DNA from 3 places in the Kitasatospora sp. NPDC001527 genome. Region 1 is predicted to be linked to each of the others. Evidence: riboswitches for the same ligand, from Rfam matches in the RefSeq annotation. Region 1 holds a riboswitch; each other region holds the start of a gene.
The links. Region 1 has a riboswitch for cyclic di-AMP ahead of ABT238_RS35750 (transglycosylase family protein). Riboswitches for the same ligand answer to the same signal wherever they lie in the genome.

Region 1 (3,253 bases):
GGAGCTGGTGATGCGCGGCTCGACCGGCGCCCGCGCGCGCTGAGCAGCCGTGTACTGAGCGGCCCGTGCGCCGATCAGGGTGCCGAAGGGGCCCGGGAGCGGATGTGCTCCCGGGCCCCTTCGGCGTTGCGGCCGCTCAGCCCTCCTGGGCGACCGGGCGGTCCTGGATGACCCGGTGGCCGTCGGCGGCGTCGCCGGTGCGGGTCTCGGTGCGCCGGCCCCGCTCCAGGTAGTCGCGGAGGATCAGTTCGACGGCGTCCTGCGGGTTCCTGGTGCCGGACAGCATCATCGCGTCGATCGCGAGGTTGGCGTCGAGCGTGACGGTGACCTGGGCCATGGTGACTCCTCCTCGGGTGCAGGGCAGCAGCATGCCCGGTGCGGCCCCGGTTTGACCATGGCCGCTCTTCGCGCGCCCGCGTCCGGGCATGCCGCGGCCCCCGGGGAGGAGCGACCGGACTCTCCCCGGGGGCCGCGGCGTGACGGGATCAGACCCGGCCGGCGAAGTCCGGCGCCCAGTTGGCGACGGTCTGCGTCCGCACGCCCGAGCTCGGGTTGGCGGCCTCGACGTACTTGCCGTCGCCGATGTACAGCGCGACGTGGTAGACGCCGGAGTCCTTGCCGTTGTTGGACCAGAACAGCAGGTCGCCCGGCTTGAGGGCGTCCAGCGAGACGTGGGTGGACGCGGCGGCCTGGTCGGCGGCGACGCGCGGGACGGAGATGCCCGCGGCGCGCAGCGCGGCCTGGGTCAGGCCGGAGCAGTCCCAGCCGCCGTTGCCGGTGCCGCCGTAGACGTAGGCCTGGCCGACCTTCGACTGGGCGAAGGCGACGGCGGCGGCCATGCTGCCGGTGGCCGTCGGGGCCGGCGCCGGGGTCTCGGCCTGCGCGGCGGGCTTGTTCGCCGGCTTGGTGGCCGGGGTCTGGGTCTGGGTCTGCGCGGACGGAGCCCGGGTGTCGCCCTGGGCGCGGTTGAACCAGTCGAAGCCCTGGCCCTGGGCACGGTCGCCCAGGCTCAGCCGCTGGCCCGGGTAGATGGCGTGCGGGCCGTCGGTCAGGGTGGCGCGGTTGAGCTCGTACAGGCGCTGCCAGCCGCCCTGGACGTGCTGCTCGTCGGCGATGGTGGACAGCCAGTCGCCGGCGGCCACGGTGTAGGCCTCGGAGGCCCGCTGGCCGCTCTGCTGACGCCACTGCCGGTCGCTCTGGCGCTGCTCGGCGGCGGGGGCGGTGCCGGGCGCGGTGGTGGCGGCCTGCGGCTGCGCGGCGGGCTTGCCCGCCGGCTTGGCGGCCGGGGCCTGCGCGGCGGGGGACTGCGCGGCGGGGGTCTGCGCGGCCGGGGCCTGGGTGGCCGGCTTGGCGGCGGCGGAGGTGTCCACCGCGGCCGGGGTGCCGCCCTTGGTCAGACCGGCCTTGACCGAGCAGACCGGCCAGGCGCCGGGGCCCTGCACGGCCAGGACCTTCTCGGCGATCGCGATCTGCTGGTCCTTGGTGGCGAGGTCGGCGCGCGCGGCGTACGCGGTGCCGCCGAACCCGGACCAGGTGGAGTTGGTGAACTGGAGGCCACCGTAGAAGCCGTTGCCGGTGTTGATGCTCCAGTTGCCGCCGCTCTCGCACTGGGCCACCTTGTCCCAGGTGGCGACGGAGGCGGCCGAGGCGGTGCCGGCGGTCAGGCCGGGGACGGTGAGGCCGATGCCCGCGACGCCGAGGGCGGCGATCGCGCGACGGGTACGGCCGGACAGTCGGGTGCCGTTGGTGGGCAGCATGAAGACGTGGTCCTCTCCCACGCCTGCGAGGTGAGCTGTCGGATTCGGGCCGGAGTTGCCCGGCCGCGCTGTGGACGCGGCTTCACCCCTAGCCCGGGGCCGGTCCGAGGACCGGTCCTGGGCGAACTACCTGTGGTTCCCCCGCTCCTGCCGTGGTGCATTGCGCTGCCAGCGCGCCCGACGGCAGGACTCGGCGTCGCGGACGTGCTGGGTCCGTGTGGCCACGAACGGGGAGCACGTTAAGCAGAGGCGCGTTCAAACCGCAAACATGTGTGACGCTCGTCACGGTTTGCGAAATCCGTGCTGAGCGGCTGTCCTTCATGATCAGAAATGACCGGTTTTCCGCAACGCCGGTCGTGGCCAACGCAACTGCCTATGCTTCAGAGCGTCGGCGGCGCGCCGGCACCGCCGCAGCCGTCCGGAGAGAGGGCTACGCACCGATGGGCATCGACGAGGAGCCGAACACCCCCCGTCCGGCCGCCCGGCCACGCGGAGCGCATCGCCGGGCAAAGCACCGCAGAGCGGACATCCCGACCGAACCGTCCCGAACTCACTTGACCCGCCGGGCACTACTGCGCTGGCTGGCCGTCGGCACCGCCTTCGCGGCGATCAGCGGCGAGGAGATCCTGCGCCGCTCGCTGACCGGCGAGACCCGGTTGGTCACCCCGGCCGCGGTCATCGGGACCACCCCGACCGAGGCCGCCGGCCCGATGGGCTCCGACGGCGGCCACGGCGCCGCCCCGCCGGACGGCACCGGCCCCCCGGGTACCGGCGCCCCCGAGCAGCCCGCCCCCGCGCCCACCGTCGACCAGGGCGGCCGCCGCTGGTCCGACCGGGCCGGCTGGGGCGGCAGCCCGCCGGGACCGCGCAGCGCGGTGCGGATCACCGACCGGGTCCTGCTCGACACCGACGCCGAGGTCGGCTCCCTGCTGGTCGAGCCGGGCGGCGCGCTCACCTTCGCCGCCGACCGCACCGTCACCCTCGCCGCCGCCGGGAACGTCGAGGTCCGCGGCGCCCTGGCCCTCGCCCCCGACGGCGGCCACGTCCACACCCTGCGCTTCCCCGGCGTCGACGAGAAGCGGTTCCAGGGCGACGGCATGAAGGTGGTCGACACCGACGTCGGCCTCTGGGTCACCGGCGCCGGCTACCTGCGGCTGGACGGCGCCGCCAAGACCGCCTGGGTCCGCGCCGACCGCGAGCTCGGGGCCGGCGACACGGTCGTCAACCTCACCTCCCCGCCGGCCGGCTGGCTGCCCGGCGACGAACTCGCCGTCACCCCGACCGGCCCGCCCGACCAGGAGGGTTTCGCCGCCGGCTACGACCTCGTCACCATCCGGTCCGTCAGCGGAACCACCGTCACCCTGGATGCCCCGCTGCGGTACGCCCACCCCCGGGTCGCCGCCGGAGGGGGCGTCACCGTCGGCGCCGAGGTGCTCAACCTGACCCGCAGCGTCCGGGTCGAGGGCACCGCCGGGGGCCGCACCCACGTCCACCTC
Region 2 (3,253 bases), on a different contig from region 1:
ACGGCGGGGCTCTCGCCGTGCTCGGCCCGGGTGGCGGCGGGGTGGCCGGGGTCCAGGGGCGGGGCGTTGGTGGCGCACGCGTAGCGGCAGTCCGGCTCGGCCACCGGGTGCGCGTCCTCCGGGGCCAGGACGTTGCCGTGCACGGTGACCAGCGCGATCAGACCGCCGGCCACGAGCAGCCCGGCGCAGATCAGCATCGCCGTGCGGAAGGCGGAGTCAACCGCGTCGGGGACCCGGTAGGCGTCGCCGCTCAGGCCGGCCAGCGCGGGCAGCGCGGCGACCGCCAAGAGGCCGGCCGCCCGGGCCGCGGCGTTGTTGACGCCGCTGGCGATGCCCGCGTGCCGCACCTCCACCGCCGCCAGCACGGTGGCGGTCAGCGGGGCGACCAGCAGCACCATGCCGCTGCCCATCACCGCGGCGGCGGGCAGCACGTCCGTCCAGTACGAGGCGTCGGGGCCGATCCGCAGCATCAGCAGCACGCCCGCCGCGCAGAGCATCGGGCCGACGGTGAGCGGCAGCCGGGGGCCGATCCGCTTGCCCAGCTGGCCGGCCCGGGCGGACAGCGCCAGCATGATCACGGTGATCGGCACCAGGGCCAGCCCGGAGACCAGCGGGGAGAAGCCGGAGACGATCTGCAACTGGACGACCAGCAGGAAGAAGACGCCGCTGAACGCCGCGTAGACGGCGAGGGTGACCAGGTTCACGGCGGTGAACAGCCGTGAGGAGAAGAGGCCGAGCGGCAGCATCGGCTCCGGGGTGCGGCGCTCGACGGTGATGAAGGCGGCGCCCAGCAGCAGGCCCGCCACGCCGGTGACCCAGACCACGGCGGACAGGCCGTTCCCGGCGGCGGTCAGCGCATAGGTGACCGTGCCCAGCGCCAGGGCGGCCAGCACCGCGCCGAGCACGTCGAAGCGGCCGGTCGCGGACTCGTCCCGGCTCTCCGGCACGTGCCGGGCGGAGACCACCACCACCAGCGCCGCCAGCGGCAGGTTCAGCAGGAAGATCCAGCGCCAGCCGGGCCCGTCCACCAGCCAGCCGCCGAGGAACGGGCCGACCGCCGCCGAGACCCCGCCGAACCCCGACCAGAGGCCGACGGCCGCCGAGCGGTCCTCCGGGTGGAAGACCGCCTGGAGCATCGCCAGCGAGCCGGGGGTGAGCAGCGCCCCGCCGATGCCCTGCACGGCACGCGCCAGGATCAGCACCTCGATGGTGGGCGCGGCGGCGCAGGCCGCGGAGGCGGCGGCGAACCAGACCACGCCGAGCAGGAAGACCCGGCGCCGGCCGTACCGGTCGCCGAGCGCTCCGCCGAGCAGGATCAGGCCCGCCAGGGTGAGCAGATAGGCGTTGAGCGTCCATTGCAGGGCGTCGAGCTGGGCGCCGAGATCGGCGCCGATCCGGGGCAGCGCGACGTTCACGACGGTTCCGTCGAGCATCGCCATGCTGGAGCCGAGCACCGTCGCCAGAAGTACCCAGCGACCCCGCGCGGTGCTCAACCGCAGGGTGCCGGCCTCGGAGGTGGCCACGGCCCATGGTCCGTCCCGCGGGGCCGACGTGACAAGGGTCACCGGGGGTGTGTCGGGGGATCTCCGCTGCGTGAGTGATCGTGTGCGTACCGACTCCGATGTCGGCGCAGGGTCGTGGATCACCTGCGCACTGTGAATGGATTGTGTGCGTACTGTGCATGCCTTTTCGGCGGAGTGTCACGGGGGTGCGGACTTTGGTCCCGGGTCGTGGAGATCGACATTGCTTCACCCGAACGGATGAGTTTTAGTTCAGCGACCGCCCGGCGTCAGCCCGGGTGGCCACCGGGTGGAACGCCTAGTCCTGCCGCTGCCCGGTGGTACGCAACGAACTCTGTACGGCAGGAGCGGGGGACCCACAGGTAAGTCGCCGGACCCGAATTCTTCGCGGACCGGCTTGGGGTGAAGCCGCCTTTCACGCGGCCGGGCAACTCCAGCCCGAACCCGACAGCTCACCTCGCAGGCGTCGGAGAGGACATTTTCCATGCCCGCACAGGCTCGTCGTATCGCCCTGCCCCGCGCCGCCCGGATCGGCATCGCCACCGCCGTCACCGGTGCCGCCTTCGCCCTCCCGCTGGTGACCACCGTCACCGCCCAGGCCCACGAGGTCCCGGCCGCCCCGGCCGCGAAGACCGCTCCGGCCGCGAAGACCGCTCCGGCCGCTCCCGCCGCCCCGGCCGCCCCGGCCGCCGCCCCGGTCGCGGACAGCTACAAGGTCGTCGGTGGGGACACCCTCTCGAAGATCGCCGCCGCGAAGAACGTGGACGGCGGCTGGCAGGCGCTGTACGAGCACAACCGCTCGGTCATCGGCGCCAACCCGAACCTCATCTTCCCGGGCCAGCAGCTCGCGCTCGGCGCCAAGGCCGCCCCGGCCGCCAAGCCGGCCGCGCCCGCCGCCAAGCCGAAGGTCTCGCAGGACGCGGTGAAGCCGGCCGCCCCGAAGCCGGCCGCCCCCGCCACCACCGCCGCCAAGCCGGCCGCCCCGGCCGTCAAGCCCGCCGTCCAGCCCCAGACCGTCGCCGCCCCGGTGGCGACCCCGGTCGTCGCCGCCACCTCCGGCTTCGTCGCCCCGCTGGCCAACCCGAAGCTCGGCACCGCCTACGGCGTGGCCGGCTCGATGTGGGCCTCCGGTCACCACACCGGCGCCGACTTCGTCGCCTCGACCGGGACCCCGCTGCGCGCCATCGCGGCCGGCACCGTGGTGAAGGCCGGCAACGGCGGCGCCTACGGCAACGAGGTCGAGATCAAGCTCGCCGACGGCAAGTACGCCCAGTACGCGCACCTGTCCTCGATCGGCGTCAAGGTCGGCCAGACCGTCACCGTCGGCCAGCAGATCGGCCTCTCCGGCGCGACCGGCAACGTGACCGGCCCGCACCTGCACTTCGAGGTCCGCACTGGCTCGGAGTACGGCTCGGACATCGACCCGATCGCCTACCTGCGGGCGCACGGCGTCTCGATCTGACCCTCGGGCCGGATCGCACCAGCCACCGCTGGGTGCGGGGCGAAACGACTCCTCCGGAATGGTCATGTCGGGTGACCGCTCGACCGGGTGATCGCCGCACCTCCAGTGGACCGACGGGCGCGGGACACGCCCGTCCGGCCGGCCCGGTTCGCGAGACCTCTCGCGGGCCGGGCCGGCCGTCGCCGTTTCCGGTCGAACGGGACGACCGGGGCTTCGAACGGCGCGTCAACCCTGTGAGGGTGACGGCGGGTCACCTCTCGTTGCGGGCTCG
Region 3 (3,253 bases), on a different contig from region 1:
GACCGGCTGATCGACGGCTTCGCGGCCCGCGGGTCCGCCGACCTCATCCACGAGTTCGCGTTCCCGCTCCCCATCTACGCGATCTGCGACCTGCTCGGGGTGCCCGCCGAGGACCAGGACGACTTCCGGGACTGGGCCGGGATGATGCTGCGACACACCAAACCGGGCCACGGCAGCGGTCAGCGCGGCGGCGTGGGGCGCGCGGTGAAGCGGATGCGGGCCTACCTGGCGGAGCTGATCCACCGCAAGCGGGCGGACCTCGGCGACGACCTGATCTCGGGGCTGATCCGGGCCAGCGACCACGGCGAGCACCTGACCGAGAACGAGGCCGCGGCGATGGCCTTCATCCTGCTGTTCGCCGGCTTCGAGACGACGGTCAACCTGATCGGCAACGGCGTGTACGCGCTGCTGCGCAACCCGGGGCAGCGCGCCCTGCTCCAGGAGTCGGTCGGCCGCGGCGAGAGCGCGCTGCTGGAGACCGGGATCGAGGAACTGCTGCGCTACGACGGGCCGGTGGAGCTGGCCACCTGGCGGTTCGCGGCCAGTCCGCTGACCATCGGCGGGGTGGAGATCCCGGTCGGCGACCCGGTGCTGGTGGTGCTCGCGGCGGCGGACCGGGACCCGGCGCGGTTCGCCGACGAGAACACCCTGGACCTGGCCCGGACGGACAACCCGCACCTGGGGTTCGGGCACGGCATCCACTACTGCATCGGCGCGCCGCTGGCGCGGCTGGAGGGGCGGGCCGCGCTGGCCACCCTGCTGACCCGGCTGCCGGACCTTCGGCTCGCCGCCGACCCCGGGGACCTGCGCTGGCGCGGTGGTCTGATCATGCGTGGACTTCGTGAACTTCCGGTGGAATTCACGCCGGAGAAAAGGCCTGACCTGGCCGTTCCCGGCGGCGCCTGCGAGGCCTGACGGACACCCACGACACGCTGACGGATGCTCTCCGAACCGTGTTTCACAGGGGTCTGAACCCGCATCAATCCGGACATACCGCTTCGGTTGGTAGGCAATCCATCACGTGACGTGATGTTCGTGTGATATCGACGATATGAGCTTGTGATTGCTCTGAAGATCTGTCTACTCTCCGTGGAGCCCGCCGCTGCGGGCCCCGTCCGCGGAACGCCGAGTCCTGCCCGCCGCGTCACGGGAAACCGACCAGAACCCTGGGCAGGGGCGGGGGAACCAGGTTTCGTGCCGTCTCCCACGGCTAGGGGTGAAGCCGCCTCCGCGCGGCCGGGCCACCTCCCGGTCCGAACCCGACAGCTCACCTCGCAGGCGTGCGGAGAGGGACCTCGTCATGCTGTTCGTTGGAACCGGTCGTCACCGTCGCCGTACCCAGGCCGAGAAGGCCATCGCCGTCGCCGGTGTCGCCGGCGTCGGGCTGGCCATGCCCATCCTGAGCGCCACCGGCGCCTCCGCCGCCCCGGTCTCCACCTGGGACGCGGTCGCCCAGTGCGAGAGCGGCGGCAACTGGAGCATCAACACCGGCAACGGCTTCTACGGCGGCCTCCAGTTCACCCCCAGCACCTGGAAGGCGTACGGCGGCGCCGCCTACGCGCCGCAGGCCAACCAGGCCTCGAAGGCGCAGCAGATAGCGGTCGCCGAGAAGGTCCTCGCCTCGCAGGGCCCGGGCGCCTGGCCGGTCTGCTCCAAGAAGGCCGGCCTGAGCAAGGGCGGCGCCCCGGCGGCGGTCGACACCTCGACGGACGCCAAGCCGGCCGCCCCGAAGCCGCAGGCCCAGCCGCAGCAGCAGACCCCGAAGGCCGCCGCCCCGAAGCCGGCCGCCGCTCCGCAGGCCCAGCCGCAGCAGCAGGCCGCCAAGCCGCAGGCCCGGCAGTACGCGCCGCAGAGCGCCCAGCAGCAGCCCAAGCAGCAGACGCCGCAGCCCAAGCAGCAGGCCCCGCAGGTCCAGCAGCAGGCTCCGCAGTCCCCGGCCTTCTCCGGCAAGGCCGGCTGGGACGCCGACGCCAAGGTGTACTGGTACCAGAGCAACGGCGCCTGGTACTGGACCAGCCACCAGAGCGTCTACCAGCAGTACGCCGGCCAGGCCGCCCAGAGCGCCCCCGCCGCCCCGCAGCAGTCGGCCGGCCAGGGCTACACCGTCCGCTCCGGCGACACCCTCGCCGGGATCGCCGCCGGCCAGGGCGTCTCCGGCGGCTGGCACGCCCTGTACGACGGCAACCGCGGCACCATCGGCGCCGACCCGAACCTGATCGTCCCCGGCCAGGTCCTGACCCTCGGCTGACACCCGTTCGACCGGCGAGGTCCGGCCGAGCGGACGGAGGGGGCCGATTGGGCCCCCTTCGTCCGCATCCGGACCTCTCCGGCCGGGCAACCAGGTGAACTACCGGTGGGTAGCCGGGCCACACGCTGAGACGGAGCCGAGGTCGACGTGGCCCGGACAGCCCGTGCGGTTAGGCTCTGGTCGTAACGACTCCGCAATCGTCCGGCCGACTGCACCCACCGTCAGCCGAACCTGCTTCCGCTAGGAGATGCCTCGTGCCGTCCATCGATGTCGTCGTAGCCCGTGAGATTCTCGACTCGCGCGGCAACCCCACGGTCGAGGTCGAGGTCGGCCTCGACGACGGCAGCACCGGCCGTGCCGCCGTCCCGTCGGGTGCCTCCACCGGTGCCTTCGAGGCGCTGGAGCTCCGCGACGGCGACAAGAACCGCTACTTCGGCAAGGGCGTGGAGAAGGCCGTCCTGGCCGTCATCGAGCAGATCGGCCCGGAGCTGGTCGGCTACGACGCCACCGAGCAGCGCCTGATCGACCAGGCCATGCTCGACCTGGACGCCACCCCGGACAAGTCCTCGCTCGGCGCCAACGCCATCCTGGGCGTCTCGCTGGCCGTCGCGCACGCCGCCTCCGAGGCCAGCGACCTGCCGCTGTTCCGCTACCTGGGCGGCCCGAACGCGCACGTCCTGCCGGTCCCGATGATGAACATCCTCAACGGCGGCTCGCACGCGGACTCCAACGTCGACATCCAGGAGTTCATGATCGCCCCGATCGGCGCGGAGTCCTTCTCCGAGGCCGTCCGCTGGGGCGTCGAGGTCTACCACACCCTCAAGGGCGTGCTGAAGGAGCGCGGTCTGTCGACCGGCCTGGGCGACGAGGGCGGCTTCGCCCCGAACCTGGACTCCAACCGCGAGGCCCTGGACCTCATCGTCGAGGCCATCCAGAAGGCCGGCTACGTGCCGGGCAAGGACGTCGCGCTCGCCCTGGACGTCGCCTCCTCCGAGTTCTACGAGG

Region 2: linked by a shared signal. The riboswitch ahead of ABT238_RS22785 (M23 family metallopeptidase) and the one ahead of ABT238_RS35750 (transglycosylase family protein) in region 1 are both predicted to bind cyclic di-AMP.
Region 3: linked by a shared signal. The riboswitch ahead of ABT238_RS21540 (transglycosylase family protein) and the one ahead of ABT238_RS35750 (transglycosylase family protein) in region 1 are both predicted to bind cyclic di-AMP.

Annotation. Positions count from the first base shown of each region.
Region 1 covers NZ_JBEPAM010000069.1:16,360-19,612, reverse strand. The annotation lists gene ABT238_RS35760 (LacI family DNA-binding transcriptional regulator) at 1-43, shown strand, start outside; gene ABT238_RS35755 (hypothetical protein) at 137-337, opposite strand; gene ABT238_RS35750 (transglycosylase family protein) at 486-1,778, opposite strand; cyclic di-AMP (ydaO/yuaA leader) riboswitch at 1,765-1,925, opposite strand; gene ABT238_RS35745 (hypothetical protein) at 2,312-3,253, shown strand, end outside.
Region 2 covers NZ_JBEPAM010000026.1:36,744-39,996, forward strand. The annotation lists gene ABT238_RS22780 (MFS transporter) at 1-1,523, opposite strand, end outside; cyclic di-AMP (ydaO/yuaA leader) riboswitch at 1,834-2,001, shown strand; gene ABT238_RS22785 (M23 family metallopeptidase) at 2,005-2,982, shown strand.
Region 3 covers NZ_JBEPAM010000023.1:103,162-106,414, forward strand. The annotation lists gene ABT238_RS21535 (cytochrome P450 family protein) at 1-915, shown strand, start outside; cyclic di-AMP (ydaO/yuaA leader) riboswitch at 1,147-1,295, shown strand; gene ABT238_RS21540 (transglycosylase family protein) at 1,301-2,248, shown strand; gene eno (phosphopyruvate hydratase) at 2,503-3,253, shown strand, end outside.